3 regions of the Xanthobacter pseudotagetidis genome follow, and region 1 is predicted to be linked to each of the others. Evidence: riboswitches for the same ligand, from Rfam matches in the RefSeq annotation. Region 1 holds a riboswitch; each other region holds the start of a gene.
The links. A riboswitch is a leader RNA that binds a small molecule or an ion and turns the genes downstream of it on or off. The one in region 1 is predicted to bind cobalamin.
Positions count from the first base shown of each region.

Region 2: another riboswitch for cobalamin. It lies ahead of V5F67_RS16160 (HupE/UreJ family protein); the one in region 1 lies ahead of V5F67_RS06305 (DUF1636 family protein).
Region 3: another riboswitch for cobalamin. It lies ahead of V5F67_RS06755 (TonB-dependent receptor plug domain-containing protein); the one in region 1 lies ahead of V5F67_RS06305 (DUF1636 family protein).

Region 1 is NZ_CM195534.1:1,361,066-1,366,109, reverse strand. It holds tRNA gene V5F67_RS06325 (tRNA-Ala) at 184-259, opposite strand; gene V5F67_RS06320 (TIGR02300 family protein) at 403-783, opposite strand; gene aroA (3-phosphoshikimate 1-carboxyvinyltransferase) at 1,011-2,378, shown strand; gene V5F67_RS06310 ((d)CMP kinase) at 2,375-3,004, shown strand; cobalamin riboswitch at 3,062-3,288, shown strand; gene V5F67_RS06305 (DUF1636 family protein) at 3,388-3,810, shown strand; gene cobW (cobalamin biosynthesis protein CobW) at 3,807-4,841, shown strand; gene cobN (cobaltochelatase subunit CobN) at 4,866-5,044, shown strand, end outside.
Region 2 is NZ_CM195534.1:3,534,399-3,539,442, forward strand. It holds gene V5F67_RS16145 (cobyric acid synthase) at 1-624, opposite strand, end outside; gene cobO (cob(I)yrinic acid a,c-diamide adenosyltransferase) at 629-1,249, opposite strand; gene cobU (bifunctional adenosylcobinamide kinase/adenosylcobinamide-phosphate guanylyltransferase) at 1,246-1,797, opposite strand; gene V5F67_RS16160 (HupE/UreJ family protein) at 1,799-2,422, opposite strand; cobalamin riboswitch at 2,470-2,669, opposite strand; gene rfaE1 (D-glycero-beta-D-manno-heptose-7-phosphate kinase) at 2,749-4,188, opposite strand; gene rfaD (ADP-glyceromanno-heptose 6-epimerase) at 4,213-5,044, opposite strand, start outside.
Region 3 is NZ_CM195534.1:1,467,943-1,472,986, reverse strand. It holds gene V5F67_RS06765 (efflux RND transporter permease subunit) at 1-2,049, opposite strand, end outside; gene V5F67_RS06760 (efflux RND transporter periplasmic adaptor subunit) at 2,046-3,167, opposite strand; cobalamin riboswitch at 3,366-3,575, shown strand; gene V5F67_RS06755 (TonB-dependent receptor plug domain-containing protein) at 3,679-5,044, shown strand, end outside.

The DNA of each region.
Region 1 (5,044 bases):
GTCCCAGGGGCGCGCGGTGATCACCTGGCGGAGCCGGGGCCTCGAATGGCATTCCCCAGCAACAGTTGCGGCGGCGGGCCTTCTCGCGCCTCCGATGTGCTTCCGGAAACGGATAACGGAAGCCGATCCCGCGGCGCGGGCAACTTCTCGCCCATCAACTTATTGAATTTTCTGTGTAATTTTTGGTGGAGCCAGGCGGAATCGAACCGCCGACCTCTTGAATGCCATTCAAGCGCTCTCCCAACTGAGCTATGGCCCCACCGGGCCTCGGGCTGCGCGCCACGCCTTGCGGAAACAGGCGTTTCCTTCAGGCGAGATCGCGCCGGGATGTCCCGAGGCGGGGTTGCCGGGGAATCGCGTCCCCGAGCGAGAGCGGCCTTTAAGCACAGGCCGCATCCGGTATCAAGCCTCTTCGTCGTCCTCGAGGCCTTCGCCGATCAGATCGGAGACGTCGTCCCCATCATCTTCGTCTTCCTCGAGGAAGGTGTCGTCGTCACCGGCCTCGATGTCGTCGTCCACATCGTCGCTGGTGGCGGCCGCCGCGCCGCTGGAAGCCTCCTCATCGGCCTCCTCGAGGCTGATGACCTCGGCCTCGGTCTCCTCGCCTTCGGCCTCCTCGGCGACGGCGCGGGGCTCGGCCCGGCCGCGGACGGCGGGCTCGAAATAGGACCGCGGATAGGATTCCCCCGTGAACGGCGACACGATGGGGTCCTTGTTCAGGTCGTAAAACTTGCGCCCCGTGACCGGGCAGGTGCGCTTGGTGCCGAGTTCAGGCTTCGCCACGGCAAAGTTCCTCGGTAGGGCTGTAAAAACGAGGGTGCTCCATTGGCGCCTGCCACAGGCTCTGTCAAGGCCAATCGCAGGGCAAGGCCTCGCGGCCGTCGTGAACGGCGGCTCCGGCCGCCTGCGCGTGGCGGCGCCCGGCGCCCTGTGTTAGACGGGCGGCCGATCTTGCCATGACGCCAACAGGCCCGCTTGCGCGATGCGGCGGGCCCCACGGGAGGCCTTTCATGTCCACCGCTTCGCCCGCGTCCGCCGCCCACGGCGAGGGTGCGCCGGTTCCCGCCACGGCGCTTGCCTCCGGCCCGCTGAACGGCCGGGTGCGCGTGCCCGGCGACAAGTCGGTCTCGCACCGCGCGCTGATCTTCGGCCTGTTCGCGGACGGCGTGACCGAGATCACCGGCCTCCTGGAAGGCGAGGACGTGCTGAACACCGCCAAGGCCTGCGCCGCCCTCGGCGCCAGGGTGGAGCGTCTCGGCGAAGGCCATTGGCGCGTGGCCGGCGTCGGCCCGCGCGGCCTCAGCGCGCCCGACGCGGTGCTCGACTTCGGCAATTCCGGCACCGGCGTGCGCCTGATGATGGGCGCCGTGGCCGGCCAGCCGGTGCGGGCCACCTTCGACGGCGATGCGAGCCTCAGGCGCCGGCCCATGCGGCGGGTGCTCGATCCGCTCCGGCAGATGGGGGTCGAGGTGGTGGCGGAAGCCGAGGGCGGCCGCCTGCCGCTGACGCTGAAGGGCAGCGTCGCGCCCACCGCCCTCACCTACGAAACCCCGGTGCCGTCGGCGCAGGTGAAGTCCGCGGTGCTGCTCGCCGGCATCGGCGCCCCCGGCAGCACCGTGGTGATCGAGCGCGAGGCGACGCGAGACCACACCGAGCGCATGCTGGCCCATTTCGGCGCCCAAGTGAGCGTCGAGCCGCACGGCCCGCATGGGCGGCGCGTGACGCTGGAGGGCGGAGCGAGGCTGAAGGGCGCGCCGGTGGCGGTGCCGGCGGACCCCTCCTCCGCCGCCTTCCCGCTGGTGGCGGCGCTGCTGGTTCCAGGCTCCGATGTGATCCTGACCGACGTGATGATGAACCCGTTCCGGACCGGCCTCATCACCACGCTGAAGGAGATGGGCGCGGATATCGCGACCCTCGCCGAGCGCTCCGAAGGCGGCGAGAGCGTCGCCGACCTCAGGGTGCGGCATTCGCGGCTCAAGGGGGTCGAGGTGCCCGCCCACCGGGCGCCGTCCATGATCGACGAGTATCCCGTGCTCGCGGTCGCCGCCGCCTTCGCCGAGGGCGAGACCGTCATGCGCGGCCTCGCCGAGCTGCGCGTGAAGGAGAGCGACCGTCTCGCCGCGGTGGCGGACGGGCTTGGCGTCTGCGGCATTCCCCACCGGGTCAAGGGCGACGACCTGATCGTCACCGGGAGCGCAAGCGTGCGCGGCGGCGGTCCGGTGAAGACCCACATGGACCACCGCATCGCCATGGCCTTCCTGGTCCTGGGCCTTGCCGCGAAGGAGGGCGTGAGTGTCGACGACGTGTCGTTCATCGCCACCTCCTTTCCGAGCTTCCTGCCCATGATGCGGGCGCTGGGCGCGGAGATTCTCGCGTGATCATCGCCATCGACGGGCCGGCGGCCTCCGGCAAGGGCACGCTCGCCAGGCGCATCGCCGCGCATTACGGCCTGCCGCATCTCGATACCGGGCTGCTCTACCGGGCGGTGGCGGCGCGATGCCTCGCCCTCGGCGGGCTCGACGACGTCGGCGCCTCGGAAGCCGCGGCGCGCACCCTGGACCTGGCAACCATCGACCCCGAGGCGCTGCGCTCGGCCGCCATGGGCGAGGCGGCTTCCGTGGTGGCGGCGCGGCCGGGCGTGCGGGCGGCGCTGCTGGACCTCCAGCACCGCTTCGCCGCCCAGGACAAGGGCGCGGTGCTGGACGGGCGCGACATCGGCACCGTGATCTGCCCGGGCGCGGACGTGAAGCTGTTCGTCACCGCCTCGCCCGAGGTGCGCGCCCAGCGGCGCTTCCGGGAGCTCGCCGCGCGTGGCGCCGCCGTCACCTTCGACGACGTGCTGGTGGACATCCGCAAGCGCGACGAGCGCGATTCGCAGCGCTCCGCCGCCCCCCTGGTGATGGCGGACGATGCGGTTGCCCTCGACACCAGCAACCTGGGCATCGAGGAGGCCTTCGCCGCCGCCATGGCGATCGTGACCGAGCGCACCTCCCGGCTGGGCTGAAGCCGCGGCCGCCGATCACCCCGGCCCCGCCATTTGACAACCCGCCCCGGCCGGCCCTTAAGTGCCCCAGTCGATGGGTCCCGGAGGCGAGCGATCGCGCCGGGCGCAAAAGGGAATGCGGTAGGGCGCCACGCCGGAAGGCGGAAGGCCCGAAGCCGCGGCTGCCCCCGCAACTGTAAGCGGTGAGCTTCCGTCAACGGCCACTGGGCGCGCAAGCGGCCGGGAAGGCGGCGGGGGCGCTGAGATCCGCGAGCCAGGAGACCTGCCCTCGACAAGGTCCGCGCCGGGCGGGGTGCCTCGGTCCTGCGTCCCTTCACGCCCGCGCGCGGGCGGCCCGCACCCATGGAATGTGCCAGGTGGAGCGCGCCGCGCCGTCTTCCCCCGTGACCGACGAAACCACGCCGGACGTGTCCGCGCGCGGCCCGGGCGCCGCCGCGCCGGTGACGCTGCTGGTCTGCGTCACCTGCGGCGCCGAGGGCGACGGCAAGCCGCCCCGGGGCGAGGCGCTGCTGGCCGCAGCGCGCGCGGCAGATGCGGCCGGCGGATCCGGCCCGATCGAGATCGCCCCCGTGCGCTGCCTCGCCAACTGCAAGCGCGCGCTCTCCGCCGCGCTCGGCCGCGCCGACGGCTGGACCTATGTGTTCGGCGACCTCGACGGCGCGAGCGCCGGCGACCTCCTCGAAGGCGCGCGCCTGCTCGCCGCCGCCGAGGACGGCCTCATGCCCTGGCGCGGGCGGCCCGAGCGCCTCAAGCGCGGGCTGGTCGCGCGCATCCCGCCCCTGTTCCCCAGCAAGGACCGTCCATGACCGCCCCCTCCCTCGCCCGCGTGCCCTGCACCATCGTCACCGGCTTCCTCGGTTCGGGAAAGACGACGCTGATCCGCCACGTGCTGGAGAATGCCGGCGGCCGCCGGCTCGCGGTGATCGTCAACGAGTTCGGCGACGTGGGCATCGACGGCGAGATCCTGAAGGGCTGCGGCGCCCCGGCCTGCGCGGAAGAGGACATCGTCGAGCTCGCCAACGGCTGCCTGTGCTGCACCGTGGCGGACGACTTCGTGCCGGCGCTGGACAAGATCCTCGCCCGCGCGCCCGACCACATCCTGATCGAGACCTCCGGCCTCGCGCTGCCCAAGCCCCTGGTGCAGGCGTTCCAGTGGCCGGCGGTGAAGAGCCGGGTGACGGTGGACGGCGTCGTCGCCGTGGTCGACGGCCCCGCGCTCGCGGAAGGCCGCGTCGCCAGCGACCACGACGCGCTCGACGCCCAGCGCGCGGCGGACGAGAGCCTCGACCACGAGGACCCGGTGGAGGAGGTGTTCGACGACCAGATCGCCTGCGCCGACCTGGTCGTCATCTCCAAGGGCGACCTGATCGACGGCGCGGCGGCCGAGGCCGCCGGCGCCCGCGTCGCCGCCCACCTGCCGCGCGCCGTGAAGGTGATCACCGTCACCAACGGCAAGGTGGACCCGGCGGCCCTGCTCGGCCTCGGCCTCGCGGTGGAGGAGGAGATCGACGCCCGCCGCACCCATCACGACGACGAGGAGGACCACGATCACGACGATTTCGACAGCGTCGTCGTGCCGCTGCCCGAGATCGCCGACCCGGCCGACCTCGCCGCCCGCGTGGCGCGCGCCGCCGAGGCCGCAGACGTGCTGCGGGTGAAGGGCTTCGCGGCGGTGGCCGGAAAGCCCATGCGGCTGCTCGTGCAGGGCGTCGGGCCGCGGGTCTCGCACCATTTCGACCGCCCCTGGGGCGCGGGCGAGACGCGGCGCGGCGCGCTGGTGGTGATCGGCCTCAAGGGCTTCGACCGCGCCGCCGCCGAGCGGACGATCCTCGGCTGAAGCCCGGAGCGCGAGCGAAGCGCCATGCATCTCCTGTCCACCACGTCCGCGACCCTGGAGGACCTCGCCGAGCCGGTGGACCTCGCCCAGGCGCCCGCGGACATGGTGGCGCTGTCCTTCGCCGACAGCGACCTGCTCGCGCTCGCCGCCGCCTGGCGGACCGGGCGCGCGCGCCTGCCGGGCCTGCGCCTCGCGCGGCTGAA
Region 2 (5,044 bases), 2.2 Mb from region 1:
GTCGGCGAACAGCGCCGGATCGCCCCGGAAGCGGTTGACGATGAAGCCAGAGATCAGCGCCGCATCGTCCGGATCGATCACCCCCTTGGTGCCGACGAGGCTGGCGATCACCCCGCCCCGGTCGATGTCGCCGATCAGCACCACCGGCACCCCCGCGGCGCGCGCAAATCCCATGTTGGCGATGTCGTTGGCGCGCAGGTTCACCTCCGAGGCGCTGCCTGCGCCCTCCACCAGCACGAGGTCGGCCTCGGCCTTCAGGCGCGCGAAGCTGTCCAGCACCTGCGGGATCAGCTGCGTCTTGAGAGACTGGTAGGCGGCCGCGCGCGCGGTGGCGAACACCCGGCCCTGCACCACCACCTGGGCGCCGGTCTCGCCCTGGGGCTTCAGCAGCACCGGGTTCATGTGCACCGAGAGCGGAACCCGCGCCGCCCGCGCCTGGAGCGCCTGGGCGCGGCCGATCTCGCCGCCGTCCGCGGTCACGGCGGCGTTGTTCGACATGTTCTGCGGCTTGAACGGGCGCACTCTCAAGCCCCGGCTCGCGAAGGCGCGCGCCAGCCCCGCCACCAGCAGCGATTTGCCCACATCCGAGCCTGTGCCCTGGAACATGAGCGCGCGCGCGGCCATGGCGTCAGAACTCGATGCCCGGCTGCGCCTTTACCCCGGCGGCGAAATGGTGCTTCACGAGGCCCATCTCGGTGACGAGGTCGGCGGCCGCGATCATCTCCGGCTTGGCATTGCGTCCGGTGACAACCACATGGAGGCTGGGCCGGCGCGCGGCGAGCGCGGCGAGCACCTCGGCGAGGTCGAGATAGTCGTAGCGCAGGGCGATGTTGAGCTCGTCGAGGATGACGAGGCCGATGCCCGCGTCGGCCATCAGCTGCTCCGCCTTCCCGAACGCACGGGCGGCGGCCGCCTTGTCGCGGGCGAGGTCCTGGGTTTCCCAGGTGAAGCCCTCGCCCATGGTGTGCCAGGCGACGCGGTCGCCGAAGGCGGCGAACGCCTCCTGCTCGCCGGTGGACCAGGCGCCCTTGATGAACTGCACCACCCCCACGCGGCCACCACGCCCGAGCGTGCGCAGGGCGAGGCCGAAGGCAGCGGTGCTCTTGCCCTTGCCAGGACCGGTATGGACCAGCAGCAGCCCCTTCTCGAGCGTCTTGCCGGCCACCTCGGCGTCCTGCACGGCCTTGCGCTTCTCCATCTTGGCGCGATGGCGCTCGGCCTCGGCGGGCGTCGGCGCGGGGTCGGTCATGGGGCGCCTCCTCGATCGGGTACCTGGGGGGTCTTGAGGTCGAGCGGCAGGCCCGCCACCACCAACGTCACCCGTCCGGCGGCGGCGGCGACGCGCTGGTTGAGCCGGCCGGCGGCATCGCGGAAGCGGCGCGCGAGCGCGTTGTCCGGCACGATGCCGAAGCCGACCTCGTTGGAGACGCACACGGTAAGGCCGTCCCGCGCCGAAAGGGCGGCGAGCAAGGCGTCGGATTCGGCATCGAGGTCGCGGTCGGCCAGAAGGTGGTTGGTGAGCCAGAGTGTCAGGCAATCCACCAGCGCCGGCCGCCCCGGCGGCAGCGCCGCGAGCGCGCCGGCGAGATCGAGGGGGGCGTCCACGGTCTCCCACCCGGCGGCACGGCGGTCGCGATGGAGGGCGATGCGCACCGCCATCTCGCCGTCGTGCGCCTGGGCGGTGGCCATGTAGGCCCAGGGGCCGGGCGCGGCCTCCACCAGCGCCTCGGCGAACCGGCTCTTGCCCGAGCGCGCCCCGCCGAGGATGAGGACGAGGCCGCCCTCAGGCGTCGCCACCTCAGCCCGGAATGATCTGCCCGGCGAGCGCGGCGATGCCGATGCCCGCCACGGCGGCGCCGGCAAGGCGCGCGTTCAGGGAGACCGGCGCCTCCTTCACCGAGCGGGTGGCGAGCGCGACGCCCACCGCGATCAGGCTCTGAATGATCACGAGGCCGATCAGGTAGGCCACCAGCGGGGCCTGCTCGGCGCCGAAGATCGATTCGCCGTAGGCATAGCCGTGGAACAGGCCGGCGACCGCGAACAGCGCCGCCCATACGGCCGGAGAAACCTTGGCGGCGCGCGCCAGAAGCACGCCCAGCAGCACCACCGAGGCCGCCACCACCAGTTCGGAGGCCGGCAGCGACACGCCCGCCACATGGATGGCGACGCCGATGGCCGAGGCGGCGACGAACGCCACCGGCAGCGCGAGGTTCAGCCCGAACGCGCCGACCACGACGCCGATGCCGACGATGAAGGCGAGATGATCGACGCCGATCACCGGATGGCCGAGGCCCGACAGCAGGCCTTGCGCGAAGCTGGAGGGCAGCCCGCCGTCCATCATGTGATGGGCCTGGGCCGGCGCTGCCGCGAGCATCGCGAGCACGGCGGAAAGGGATGCGGAAACGGCGCGGAACTTCGACATGTGACCCCCTAGCCCTCCCACCGAGGGCGCCCTGGATGTGCCCGCGAGCGGGCGATGCGGCGGCGGCAGGTCTCCTGGCTCGCGGATCGCCGCCCGCCCCGCGCCTTCCCGAATTGCTCCAGTGGCCCTTGCGGGGGGACTCTCCGCTTACAGTTGCGGGGGCAGCTGCGGCATTGGGCGACGAGCGCCCGCACCGCATTCCCTCTTTCGGCCCGCGAGAGCGGGCACCGACACCGGGAGCGACTATAGGGACCAAATCCTCCGCCCGGCAACTCGGCGCGCGGGAATTTTGTGCAGCGCGATGCAGATCGTGGATGCGCGGCGGCCTAACCCTTGGCCTTGGCCACCAGCGCCGAGGTGGAGCGCCCTTCCACCAGCGGAACCAGGGCCACCCGGCCGCCATGGGCCTTCACCACGTCGGCGCCCACCACCTGGTCCTCGCGATAGTCGGCGCCCTTCACCAGCACGTCCGGCCTCAGCTGCGCGATCAGCTCCAGCGGCGTGTCCTGGTCGAACAGCACCACGAGATCGACGCAGCGCAGCGCGCCCATGACGCGGGCGCGCGCCGCCTCGTCCTGCACCGGGCGGCCCTCGCCCTTCAGGCGCTTCACCGAGGCGTCGGTGTTGAGCGCCACCACGAGGCGGTCGCCCTCCCGGGCCGCCGCCTCCAGCAGCGACACATGGCCGGGATGCATGAGGTCGAAGCAGCCATTGGTGAACACCACCCGCGCGCCCGCCGCGCGCCATTCGGCGATGAGGCGGGCGGCATCGTCCGCTCCGAGCAGCGCGCCGGGGGCGATGCCGGGCGTGCCCGCCTCCTCCAGCGCCGCAAGGAGCTCGGCGCGGGTGACGACGGCGGTGCCGAGCTTGCCCACCGCCACCGCGGCGGCGGCATTGGCGAGGTGGACGCAGGCTTCCAGCGGCTGGCCGGCGGAAAGCGCCACCGCGAGCGCCGCCAGCGCCGTGTCGCCGGCGCCGGAGACGTCGAACACCTCGCGCGCCTTGGCCGGCACATGGAGCACCCGCCCGCCGCGGCGCCAGAGCGTCATGCCCTTCTCGGCGCGCGTCACCAGCACGTCGCCGCCGAACTGGGCCGAGGCGGCCTCGGCCGCGCGGGCGGCCTCCGCGTCGGTGGCGTCGGGCAGGCCGGTGGCGGCGGCAAGCTCACTGCGGTTGGGGGTGACGAGGCTGGCGCCGCGATAGGCCTCGAAGGTGCGCCGCTTGGGATCGACCACCACCGGCACGCCCGCCGCCCGGGCGGCGGCGATGGCGGCGGCGATCACCGCGTCGGAAAGCACGCCCTTGGCATAGTCGGAGAGCACGACGACGCGGGCGCCGCGCACCGCCTCCGCCACCGCCCCGAGGAGCGCCTCCAGCATCCGCGGCTCGGGCGGGGCGACGGTCTCGGCGTCGATGCGCACGATCTGCTGGCGCCCGCTCATGACGCGGGTCTTGGTGATGGTGGGCCGGCCGGGGTCGCGCACCATGAGGTCGAGCATCACGCCCGGATGGGCGCCGAGCGCCTCGGTGAGAAGATCCGCCTCGCGGTCGCGCCCGACGAGGCCGACCAGCATCACCCGCGCCCCCAGGGCGGCCGCATTGGCGGCCACGTTGGCGGCGCCGCCGGGCACGATGCGCTCGTCGCCGTGCACCAGCACCGGCACCGGCGCCTCGGGCGAGATGCGCGAGACCGAGCCGGTGATGTAGCGGTCCACCATCACGTCGCCGATGACGACGATGGGGCCGGGCGCGCCGTCAGGCACCATGGCGGGTCGTCCCCTCTGCGCGCCTCACGGCGTCGCCTCGTTGCGGTGGGAGAGATGGCCGGTCACGTAGGAGGCGACGCCCTCCTCCAGCGAGGTGAAGGGCGCGCCGTAGCCGGCCGCGCGCAGCTTTCCCATCTCCGCCTGGGTGAAATACTGGTAGGCGCCGCGCAGGTGCTCGGGCATGTCCACATAGGCGATGCGCGGCTCCTTGCCGAGCGCCGCGAACACCGCCTTGGCGAGGTCGGCGAAGCTCCTCGCCTCACCGGTCCCGACGTTGAAGATGCCGCTCACCTTCGGGCTTTCCAGCAGCCACTGCACCACGGCGACGCAGTCGCGCACATGGATGAAGTCGCGCAGCTGGCCGCCGTCGCCATAGGCCGGATTGTGGGACTTGAAGAGCGTCACGCTCTCGCCCGCCGCGGCGGCGGGGTGGATCTTGTGCACCACCGAGCGCATGTCGCCCTTGTGGGCCTCGCCGGGACCGTAGACGTTGAAGAAGCGCAGGCCCGCGAACTGCGGCGGGCGCGGCCGGCCGGCGCGCACGTCGGCCATGATGCGGCGGTCCACGAACAGCTTCGACCAGCCGTAGGGATTGAGCGGGGCAAGGCGCGCCAGGGCGCCGTCGTCGTCCGCGTCCACGAAACCCTCAGAGCCGTCGCCATAGGTGGCGGCGGACGAGGCGAAGATGAAGGGCAGGCCCTTCGCCGCGCACTGCGCCCACAGGTCCAGCGTCGCGCGGATGTTGCGGGCGACGATCCTGTCGCCGTCGCGCTCGGTGGTAGCGGAGATGGCCCCCATGTGCACGACGCCGCCGAGCCGCCCGCCCTCGCGGGTGACAAAGCCCTCCACCGCCTCG
Region 3 (5,044 bases), 110 kb from region 1:
CGCGCGCACCTTCTCGATGTCCGGACCGGAGACCCGGTACTGCACCGGCCAGCCCACCGGCGGGCCGAGCTCCAGCGGCGCGATGCGCGCCACCAACTGCGGGAAGTCCTGCGCCAGCGCCTTCTCCAGCTTCGCCCTGAGCCGGTCGCGGGCGGCCACGTCCTGCGCCACGATCACGGTCTGGGCGAAGAAGTCGTTGGGCAGCTGCACGTCGAGCGGCAGGTAGAAGCGTATGGCGCCGCGTCCCACATAGGTGGACCAGCGCTTCACGTCCGGGTCCTTCGCCAGCAGCGCGTCGAATGCCTCGGCCACGCTCTCGGAGGCGTAGATGGAGGCATTCTGAGGCGAGGCGAGGTCCACCAGCAGTTCCGGCCGGTCGGACGAGGGGAAGAACTGGCGCGGGATCAGGGGCAGCGCCAGCACCGAGAGCACGAACAGGGCGATGGTGACGGCGATCGTCGCCCAGCGCAGCTTCAGGCACAGCACCAGGAAGCCGCGATAAATCCCCATCACGCCCTTGGGCGGGGCGTCGGGATCGGGGATGCTCTCCTTGGGCGGCGCCTTCAGGATCAGCACCTGGAGCAGCGGCGCGAACAGCACCGCCACGAACCAGGAGACGATGAGGGCGATCCCCACCACCGCGAACAGCGTGAAGGTGTACTCGCCCGCCGAGGAGGCGGCGAAGCCCACCGGCACGAAGCCGGCCACCGTCACCAGCGTGCCCGCCAGCATCGCCGCCGCATAGGCCTTGAAGGCGTAGGAGGCGGCCGTCACCTTGTCGTCGCCGGCGGCGAGGCGGGTCAGCGTCGCGTCGGTGGTGGTCATGGCGTCGTCCACCATGAGCGCCAGCGCGATGATGAGCGCGCCGAGCGAGATGCGCTGCATGTCGATGCCGGCGATCTGCATCAGCGCGAACACGATGGCGAGTGTCAGTGGGATGGCGAGGGCGACGATGGCGCCCGCGCGCACGCCGAGGGCGATGAACGACACCACGAGGATGATCGCCACCGCCTGCCACAGGCTCTCCATGAACTCGGCGATGGCGCTCGACACCGTCACCGCCTGGTCCGCCACCAGGTGCGCCTCGATGCCGATGGGCAGATCGGCGATCTGCCGGTTCATGGCGGCGTCGATGTTCTTGCCCATGGCGAGGATGTCGCCGCCGTCGCGCATGGCGATGGCAAGGCCGATGGAGGGCTTGCCGTTGGTGCGGAACATGGGCTGCGGCGGGTCCGCGAAGCCGCGACGGATGGTGGCGATGTCGGCGAGCCGGATCAGCCGCCCGTTGGCGACGAAGTTCACGTTGGCGACGTCCGCCTCCGACGTGAAGGCGCCGGAGACGCGGATGGAGATGTTCTCCTTGCCGGTCTGGATCTCGCCCGAGGGCCGCACGATGTTCTGCGCCTGGAGTGCGGCAAGCACGGCGGCGCGGTCGATGCCGAGGCTGGCGAGCTCCTGCATCGAGAACTCGATGAAGATGCGCTCCTCCTGCGCCCCCAGAATCTCGATCTTCGAGACGTCCGGCACATGCAGCAGCTCGGAGCGCACGCCCTCCACATAGTCGCGCAGCTCGCGGTGGGTGAAGCCGTCCGCGGTGAAGCCGTAGATGATGCCGAAGGTGTCGCCGAACTCGTCGTTGAAGAACGGCCCGACGATGCCCTGGGGCAGCGTGTGGCGGATGTCACCGACGCTTTTGCGCACATGGTACCAGATGTCCGGCACCTCGGCGGCGGTGGCCGAGCCCTGTAAATGCACGAAGATCGTGGTCTGGCCCGGCTTGGTGTAGCTCTCCAGATAGTCGAGCTTCGGCGCTTCCTGGAGCTTGCGCTCCAGGCGCTCGGTGACCTGCTTGAAGGTCTCCTCCAGGGTCGCGCCCGGCCAGTTGGCCTGCACCACCATGGTCTTGATGACGAAGGTCGGGTCCTCGGCGCGGCCGAGATTGCGGAACGCCATCACCCCGGCCACCACCGATATGGCCATGAGATAGATGATGATGGAGCGGTGCCGCAGCGCCCAGGCGGAGAGATTGAATCCCGAAGGGGCGCTCACGGCTGCGTCCCCAGCAGGCGCACCTGCTGCCCCGGATGCAGCGCTTGGACGCCCGCCGTCACCACGATCTCGGAGGGCTTCAACCCCTCGGCCACGGTCACCGAGGCAGGCGTGAAGCGCAGCACCTCCACATTGCGCAGAGCGACCGTCTTGGCGGCGGGATCCACCACCCACACCGCAGGCTTGTCATTGAGGCGCGTCAGCGCGCTCGCCGGGATCTCGATCACCGGCCCGCCGTCCACCGTCACGCGGCCGATCACCGTGGTGCCGAGGCGCAGCGCCTCGGGCGGATCGATCAGGCCGACGCGAACGCGGAAGGTGCGTGTGACGGGATCGGCCTGCGGCGCCACCTCGCGCACCCTTCCGGTGGCACGGGCATTGGCGTCGCCCGCCAGCGTCACCTCCACCAGCGGGTCGGCGGGCATGGAAGAGAGCAGTGCCGCCGGCACGTCGAACACCGCGTCGCGCCCGTCCTGGCGCGCCACTTCCACCACCGGCTGGCCGGCCTGGACCACCTCGCCCGGCTCGGCCCGGCGCTGGGTCACGACGCCGGCCGAATCCGCCTTCAGCTCGGTGAAGCCGAGGCGGTCGTGCGCCATCTGCAGGCGTGCCTCCGCGTCCTCCACCTGGGAGCGGGCGTTGAGATAGGCCTGCTCGGCCTGCTCGTACTGGGCGCGCGGGGTGAAGCCGCGGGCCAGCAGCTGGCGCTGGCGCTCATACTGGTTGCGGGTCTGCGAGAGATTGGCCTGCGCCGCCGACAGCGCCGCCTGCGCCGAGCGCAGCGCGTTCTGCTCGTCCTGCGGATCGAGGCGGGCGAGCACCTGGCCGGGCTTCACCCGGTCGCCTACGTTCACGAGCCGCTCGATGACGCGCCCGCCGATACGGAAGCCATAGGAGGCCTCGTTCTGCGCCTCCACCTGGCCGGTCAGCGTCACCGCATCGCTCGCCGTGCGGGTCGAGGCCAGCGCCGTGCGCACCGGGCGCGGCTCGGCCTTCTCCGCCTTGGGCGCCTCGCCGCAGCCGGCGACGAGGAGCACGGCGACCAGGAGGGACGGGCCTGCCGTGCGGCGGGCCGACCACGCGATGGCGTTCTGGATGCGAAACATCGCGTCGGGCAAGGGAATGTCCTTTCCGCAGGTCGGGCCGCTTCCGCTATAGCCGAGCCTGCGATGGGTCGCCAGTTAAGTTGAGGTGCAATGGACAGGCAGATTGTGCGCGTCAAGCCGTGAAAACGGCTAAAGCGTTGCATGAATATCATTCACGAATGATTTCGCCCGTCGCCCGACCGTATGTGTTGACGGAGGTAAATCCCCCGGTCTAGCTATATGGTGACGGTTCCCTTCGGGGATCAAAAGGGAACGCGGTGATCCGCCCGCCCGGAAACGGGGAGATGGAGATGCCGCGGCTGCCCCCGCAACTGTAAGCGGCGAGTCCTGCGTCACGCGCCACTGGGCCTTGAGCCTGGGAAGGCGACGACAGGGCGGCGACCCGCGAGCCAGGAGACCTGCCGTCAGCCGTGGTCACGCGCGAGCACGTCGGGCGGGGTGTCCTGATGGTGGCGAATCCGTTCGGCCGTGGTGCCGGCGGAGGCCTCGTTCGCGGTGACGGACCACTCGTGTCGAGGCCGTCATGCCCTCCCGCCATACCAAGCCCCCTCGCGGCGCCGCGCGCGCCGCCCGCTTCCTCGTTCCCGCCGCCTTGCTCGCCGTGCCGGCGCCCGCGCTGGCCCAGTCGCCGGCGGATGCCGCCGCGCCCGTCATCGATTTGCCCGACCTCATGGTGACGAGCCCGACCGGCATCGCGACGCCGCAGGAGGAGGTTGCCTCCTCGGTCAGCGTGGTGACGGCGCAGGAGATCGAGCGCAAGCAGCTGCGCACCCTGCCCGAGGTGCTGGAGAGCCTGCCCGGCCTCAACGTGGTGCAGACCGGCGGCCCGGGCGGGCAGACCTCGGTGTTCATCCGCGGCACCAATTCCAACCATGTGAAGGTGCTGATCGACGGCATCGACGCCGGCGACCCCTCCACCCCCAACGGCGCCTTCGACTTCGGGCAGATGCTCGCCACCGACCTCGCCCGCGTGGAAGTGCTGCGCGGCCCGCAGAGCGGCCTCTACGGCTCGGACGCCATCGGCGGCGTCATCTCCGTCACCACCAAGAAGGGGGAAGGGCCGGCCAAGGCCTTCGGCTTCGCCGAGCTGGGCTCGTTCGGCACCTTCAACCAGGCAGTGGCACTCAGCGGATCGACGGAGAAGCTGTCCTACTCCTTCAACGTCACCCACTTCTCGTCCACCGACACGCCGGTGACGCCGGCCGACATCGTGCCGCTCGGCTATCCGCGCAATCCCAGCGCCTACGACAACTGGACCTATTCGACCCGCCTCGACTACGAGGTGAGCGATACGTTCGCGGTCAATTTCGTCGCCCGCTACATCGACAGCCAGCTCTCCTTCACCCCGGACATCTACCCGCCGCCCACCTATGCCGGCATCCCGGCGCCGGAGCGCTCCACCAGCTACGCATCCATGTTCTTCACCAAGGGCGAGGGCGTGTGGAAGGCGCTCGACGGCGCGCTCGAGACCACGTTCGGCGTCAGCGCCATGACCTCGAGCCGGCCCACCGACGGCCCCAACGCCTCGGTGAACGGCGATTATAATGGCGACCGGCAGATCTATTACCTGCGCTCGCTCTACAGCTTCGCGCCGGGGCAGAACGTGCTGGCCGGCGTCGAGCGGCGCAACGAGAGCATGACGTCCGAGACCGCCTACACGCAGATGGACGCCGCCACCGGCAACACCGGCGTCTATGCGGAATATCAGGGCCAGTTCTTCGAGCGGCTCTTCCTCGCCGCCAATGTGCGCTACGACAGCGACGACACGTTCGGCGACCACACCACCTTGCGCATCGCGCCGGCGTTTCTCATCCCGGAGACCGGCACCAAGCTGAAGGCGAGCTACGGCACCGGCTTCAAGGCCCCCACCCTCTACCAGCTCTACGCGC